2 regions of the Bradyrhizobium sp. 31Argb genome follow, and region 2 is predicted to be linked to the other one. Evidence: predicted binding sites of a transcription regulator. Region 2 holds the regulator's gene; the other holds the start of a gene.

Evidence for each region. The regulator PhoB, encoded in region 2, activates phosphate uptake and scavenging genes when phosphate is short. The targets are predictions, from matches to a motif close to TGTCATNNANCTGTCAT.
Region 1: a site for PhoB is predicted at 1,952-1,968, ahead of AAFX91_RS20560 (toxic anion resistance protein). Genes of this name have one in related genera too.

The regions. Positions count from the first base shown of each region.
Region 1 is NZ_JBEGDB010000103.1:16,074-19,484, reverse strand. It holds gene AAFX91_RS20565 (substrate-binding domain-containing protein) at 1-827, opposite strand, end outside; gene AAFX91_RS20560 (toxic anion resistance protein) at 824-1,918, opposite strand; gene AAFX91_RS20555 (TIGR00730 family Rossman fold protein) at 2,230-2,841, shown strand; gene AAFX91_RS20550 (hypothetical protein) at 2,978-3,411, opposite strand, start outside.
Region 2 is NZ_JBEGDB010000201.1:2,444-5,854, forward strand. It holds gene AAFX91_RS29425 (GcrA family cell cycle regulator) at 201-716, shown strand; gene phoB (phosphate regulon transcriptional regulator PhoB) at 837-1,544, opposite strand; gene phoU (phosphate signaling complex protein PhoU) at 1,663-2,379, opposite strand; gene pstB (phosphate ABC transporter ATP-binding protein PstB) at 2,391-3,203, opposite strand; gene pstA (phosphate ABC transporter permease PstA) at 3,209-3,411, opposite strand, start outside.

The DNA.
Region 1 (3,411 bases), on a different contig from region 2:
GTCTCGACGTCCTTGCCGCGGCCGCGATCGACGAAGCCGAGCGGAGAATCGGCGACCGCCACGCCGTCTTCCGGATAGATCGCGTAGAGCGGCTCGTGGCCATCGGCGATCAGTTTGTCATTGGTCTCCTTGATGACAGCCTCATAGTTCCAGATCGCCTGGTAGTGCGCACCATTCCGCTCGCCGTCGCGATAGAGATCGGCGAGCCACCCGCTCGACCCCGCGCTGCGCTCGACCCCTTTCAGAAGGCCGCGCGCCGTCGCCAGCACCTCGGGCTTGTCGAGATCGCCGGCTTCGATCAGGTCGGGCTTGCCGATGCCGGCCGCGAGCATCGCGAGGTAGGCGGCCGCGCCCGAGTTCGACTGCGTCGCCGAGGTCATCAGGAATTTCAATCGGCCGGCCTCGACGGCGGCGAGAATATCCTTGGCCGTCACCTTGGCGCCGATCCAGTTCAATTCTTGCGCCTTGGAGCGGCGCACGCCGAGGATGACCGGCATCTGCACGATCGACTTGACCGACTTCACCCGGCGCTTGGTGTCGAACATGTCGATCCAGATCGAGGCCGCCGGCCACACCGCGTCGGCCGGCGGATCGTCGCCCTTGAGCGCCAGCGCGATGTCAAGCGAGCCCTGATAGCGCATGGTGCAGGCGGCATTGCGCGACTTGCAGAATTCCAGCACCAGCGGCTCGAGCACGTCATTCTCCGAGCCCGACAGGATGGTGAATTGCGGTCCCGGGCCGCCGCTGCAGCCGGAGAGCAGTACGGCGATCAGCGGCGCCGCAGCGAGCAGCGCAAGCCAGCGCCGCGGGAACAACGCGAGGCTCATGCAGAGGCCTTGGTCACCGCGGATTTCAACTCGTCGGTCAGCTCCGACATGCGCTGTTCGATCTCGGCGCGCTTGGTGCGGCCCTGCTCCTGCACGGCGAGCACGCCCGAGATGGTGTCGATCAGGTCGCGATTGGTCTTTTCCAGCGTCGTAATGTCGACGATGCCGCGCTGCGACTGTTTCTCGATCTCGATCGCCTGGGTCTTCATCATCTCGGAGGCCTGGCGCATCATCTCGTTGGTGGCATCGGTGATGGTCTTCTGCAGCTCGAGCGCGGATTTCTGCCGGTTCAGCCCGAGCAGCAGGATCATCTTCTGCTTCCACACCGGGATAGTGAGTTCGGTGGTGGCCTGCAGGTTCTCGATCAGGGTCTCGTCGCCCGATTGCACGATGCGGATCTGCGGCAACTGCTGGATGCCGATCTGGCGTGCCTGCTGCAGATAGAAGATGCGCTTCTCGAGCCGGTCGAGCGCCTGGAGTGCGTCCTGATAGGTCTGCGCCGCGAGCAAGGCGTCGCTGCTTTGGCCTTGCGCGGTCGCTGCCCGCTCCATCGCGACCAGCTTGCCGCCGCGGAAGTCCGCGGCGAAGGCCTTGCCGGCGTTGATATGCGCGTCGAGCTGGCCGAGCGCGGTCCTGGTCTGCTCATAGAGATCGTCGAGCAGCGCGATGTCGCGGCGCAGGACCTCCTTGTTGCGATCGAGCTCGACGCAAACGCGATCGATCTGCGAGGCGACATCGCCGAACTGCTCGGCAAAGCGGCGCAGCCGTGCCTCCGCCGACGAGAACAGGCGCGTCAAGAGGCCGCTGTCCTTGAGATCGGCGGGATCGAGCCCGCGCGCTTTTGCCAAAATGTCCGACAACAGCTTGCCGGTTGTTCCGAGCTCTCGATTTTGCGTCTGGGACAGAATGCGGTCGGCGAACTCGACCACCGACCGCTGGGCGCGCTCGCCGAACGTGACGATGCGCGAACGATCTGAAATATCGATTTCGGACTTGATACGTGCAATCACTGATGCATCTGCCGGCAATGCCGGGACACTCGTCGTTTCGCTCACCGCCTCACTCCCTCTCGGCCGCGGCCATGATAGCATGCCGGACTGGTTCCGCAGCTAAGCGCAGGCGACACGACAGATTGATGACAGTCCCGGGGGTCGATGACAGGCCTGTTGATGAAGCCCTTCCCGGATCGGCATACGTTACCGGCTGGCGCAAAACCCGATCTGGCTCGACCCGCCCGCACGGAGAAATTCCTGTTTGAATTCAAAGATGTATGCGCAGGTCATTCACAGCACCGATCCGCCGATGCATCACGTTGTAGCGCAACGCCGCGATCCCCAGCCCCTCATGCTAACGTCGATCCGCCGACGAATCGTTTGCAGCACGAAAGGTCCGCACACATCCAATGCAGAACCAAAACGCCAAAGCGCTGAAATCCGTCTGTATCTTCTGCGGCTCCAGCCCGGGCCGTGATCCGATCTATCTGGAGACGGCGGTCGCCACCGGACAGGCGCTGGCAAAGGCCGGCGTCACCATCGTCTATGGCGGCGGCAAGGTCGGGCTGATGGGAGCGGTGGCAGACGCGGCGCTCGCGGCAGGCGGGCGTGTCGTCGGCGTCATTCCGCGCGCGCTGGTCGAGCGCGAGATCGGACACACGGGCTTGAGCCAGCTTCACATCGTCGAAACCATGCATGAGCGCAAGACGATGATGGCACAGCTATCCGATGGCTTCATCGCGCTGCCAGGCGGTGCCGGAACACTCGAAGAACTTTTCGAGGAATGGACCTGGGCCCAGCTCGGGATCCACCAAAAGCCGTGCGGCCTGCTGAACGTAAAGGATTACTTCGCGCCGCTGATCGCGATGGTGGAGAGGATGGTCGCCGAAGGCTTCACGATCGCAGCCTATGCCGAGATGCTCATCATCGAAACCAAGGTGGACGCGCTGCTCAGCCGCTTTGGAACCTACCAGCCGCCGCCACGAAAATGGCTGCGCACGGAGGCGGCCGCCAAACCATAGAGCATGATCCGGGAAGGCGGAGACCGGTTTGCCCTCGCGACAACAAAACGCGAAGCGTTTGAGCGGAGATCATGCTCAAACCAGAAGATGAAATCGTGATCTGGTTCCGTTCAACCGAATCACGATTTCAGTTGCGTCACCCGCCGTGCTTCTGCGGCTTATGGCCGCTCTGGCCGGGATCGTTGTGCTTGTTGTGGTGGCTTTCCTGGTTCAGCCCGCCGCGGCTCACCGGAAATTCCGACTGGCGCGCATCCTGTTTCGGATGTCTCGCGCCTGCATCTTCCACAATGCGCGCGCCTCGTTGCTCGACATTGCGCGCGTCGGGAACATCGGGCTTGCGTTCCAGCATCCGCAACTGCTGCTCATGGGTCTTCTTGCCCTGCAGCACCGTCTTGCGCGATTTCGGCGTCTGATCGCGCGACGGGCGGCCTTGCCGGCGATCTGGCGCCTCGATACCGCCTTGCGGGTTGGTATCGTTCTCGACGTCGCCCTCAAAGGTGTTCTCGCCTTCGACCTCCTCGAGATCGTCCGGCGTCGCCTGCGCCATCGTGACGCCCTTCGATCCGCCGA
Region 2 (3,411 bases):
TATTGTAGCGTCTGGCCTGTCGGGTACGACATCTCGTGCGGCAGTTTTGATCCCTAGAGTCCTTTGTGTGCGGCGTACACGTTCGGGTGCGGTTTTCGTGCCCGGCGAGCCTTAAGGGATTCTGCCCGCAGGGATTTTTGAGATTAGGCATCGCAGCGCTGTCCCAGGATCGGCCGGCGCAACGCGAAGGGAAAGATGCGATGACGGTATTGACCTGGTCCGACGAACGCGTCGAGCAATTGAAGAAGCTCTGGGAAGCCGGGCTCTCGGCCAGCCAGATCGCAGCGGAACTCGGCAACGTGACGCGCAATGCAGTGATCGGCAAGGTGCACCGGCTCGGCCTCTCGGGTCGCGCCAAGAGTCCAGCCGCCACCGCACCGCGGCAGCGCAAGGCGCGTCCCGCACAGCCGATGATGCGCGTGGCGCGTCCGGTCTCCCGCGGCAACACCGCGCTCGCGCACGCCTTCGAGGTGGAGGTGGAAGCGGACCCTATCGCCTACGACAATGTGGTGCCGATGAGCCAGCGGCTGTCGCTGCTCGAATTGAACGAGGCCACCTGCCACTGGCCGGTCGGCGATCCCTCGAGCCCGGAATTCTTCTTCTGCGGCGGCAAGGCGCTTCCCGGCCTTCCCTATTGCGCGCACCACTCCCGCGTCGCCTACCAGCCGGCAGCGGACCGCCGCCGTCCGACGGTCAAGCCGTCACACGGCAAGTAAGCCGACGACAGATCGTAGCCCGGGTGAAGCGCAGCGTAACCCGGCAATGCTGTATCGGCAGGTCCAAATTTCCCCGGGTTACGCTTCGCTGCACCCGGGCTACGGATTGAGGTCGCCGAGTTACGACTGCTCGGCCTTCGCGAAGCGATCATCCAGCGCGTAGCCCGCGCCGCGGACGGTGCGGATCGGGTCCTGCTCGCGGCCGGGATTGAGCAATTTGCGCAGGCGGCCGATGTGGACGTCGACGGTGCGCTCGTCGATATAGATGTCGCGCCCCCAGACGCTGTCGAGCAACTGCTCGCGGCTGAACACGCGGCCGGGATGCTCCAGGAAGAACTCCAGCAGGCGATATTCGGTCGGGCCGAGATCGATCGGACGGCCCGAGCGCGCGACGCGACGCTTCTCGCGGTCGAGCTCGATGTCGCCATAGGTGAGCACGGTGGCGAGCCGCTCCGGACTTGCCCGACGCAACAGGCCCTTCACCCGCGCCAGCAGTTCAGGCACCGAGAACGGCTTGACGATGTAGTCGTCGGCGCCGGTCGCCAGTCCCCTCACGCGCTCGCTTTCCTCGCCGCGCGCGGTCAGCATGATGATCGGGAGCTGCTTGGTCTCCGGCCGCGCCCGTAGACGGCGGCACAGCTCGATGCCGGAGAGTCCCGGCAGCATCCAGTCGAGCACGACAAGGTCGGGAATGCGTTCCTTGAGCCTTGTGTCCGCATCATCTCCACGGGCGACCGTTTCGACATCATAGCCTTCTGCATCGAGATTGTAGCGCAACAGCGTCGTCAGCGCTTCTTCGTCTTCGACCACCAGAATGCGTGCGCTCATCGGCTTGGCTTCTCCTATAGCGGGATGACTCTCTGCCTGAATCGTCATCCCACTCTTCCTTTGATGTTTTGAGCAGGATCTTCTTCGGAAAACCGGCTTCGACTTTCCTGGATGTGCTCTAGTTGCCCGGAACGGTCGTGGCGAACGTCGTCATATCCCCCTTCGGCCGCTTGTCGGTCATCTGCTGACCCTCGATCATGTAGAACACCGTCTCCGCGATGTTGGTGGCGTGGTCGCCGATCCGCTCGATGTTCTTGGCGCAGAACATCAGGTGGATGCAGAACGAGATGTTGCGCGGATCTTCCATCATGTAGGTGAGGAGCTCGCGGAACAGCGAGGTGCAGATCGCGTCCACCTCCTCGTCGCTCTTCCAGACGTTCATCGCGGCCGGCAGATCGTGCGCGGCATAAGCGTCGAGCACGGACTTGACCTGCGACAGCACGAGGTCGGTCATGTGCTCCAAGCCGCGGATCAGCTTCAGCGGCTGGAAGTCGTTCTCCAGCGCGGCGACGCGCTTGCCCATGTTCTTGGCGAGGTCGCCGATCCGCTCGAGGTCGGTCGCCACCCGCATCGCGCCGACGATCTCGCGCAGGTCGACGGCCATCGGCTGGCGGCGGGCGATCGTCAGCACGGCGCGCTCTTCGATCACGCGCTGCAGGCTGTCGATCTCGATGTCGGAAGCGACGACACGCTTGCCGAGCGCAATGTCGCGGCGGATCAGCGCATCGACGGATTCGGTGATCATCCGTTCGACCAGCCCGCCCATCTCCGCGACCAGACGGGTCAGTTCCTGAAGATCGCTGTCGAACGCCTTGGCGGTATGTTCAGAAGCCATGATGTCCCTCCTCAACCGAACCGGCCGGTGATGTAGTCCTGGGTGCGACGATCGCTCGGCGAGGTGAAGATCTTGCTGGTGTCGTCAAACTCGATCAGTTCGCCCAGATACATGAACGCGGTCTTGTCGGAGACGCGCGCCGCCTGCTGCATGTTATGCGTGACGATCGCGATCGTGTAGTCCTCCGACAGCTCCTGGATCAGTTCCTCGACCTTGGCGGTCGAGATCGGATCGAGCGCCGAGCAGGGCTCGTCGAACAGGATCACTTCGGGCCGCACCGCAACCGTGCGGGCGATGCACAGACGCTGCTGCTGGCCGCCGGAGAGGCTCAGGCCGGAGGCGTTGAGCTTGTCCTTGACCTCGTTCCACAGCGCGCCGCCGCGCAGCGCTTTCTCGACTCGGCCGTCCATTTCGGATTTCGAGATCTTCTCGTAAAGGCGGATGCCGAAGGCGATGTTCTCATAGATCGTCATCGGGAACGGCGTCGGCTTCTGGAACACCATTCCGATCCGCGCCCGCAGCAGGTTGAGATCGAGCTTGGGGTCGAGAATGTTGGTCTGGTCCAGCATCAGTTGGCCGGTGGCGCGCTGGCCGGGATAGAGGTCGTACATCCGGTTGAAGATCCGCAGCAGCGTTGACTTGCCGCAACCGGAAGGACCGATGAAGGCGGTGACGCGGTTGGTGCCGAGCGCCAGGTTGATGTTCTTCAGCGCGTGGTGCTCGCCGTAATAGAAGTTGAGGCTGCGTGCCGTCACCTTCGGCGGCGCTTCCGGCAGCGATTTCTGGGGAATGGCCGCGCTCGGGCTGGTCGTCGATACGGTCATATCGGTCATTTTGCGCTCCTTTCGGCGCCGAGGATGCGCGCGCCGATGTTGAGCGCGAGCACGGTCAAGGTGATGAGCAGGGCCCCGCTCCAGGCGAGCTCTTTCCAATAGGCGTAGGGGCTCTGCACGAAGTTGTTGATGGTCACCGGCAGGTTCGCCATCGTCTTGGTCAGGTTCAGGCTGAAGAACTGATTGGACAGCGCGGTGA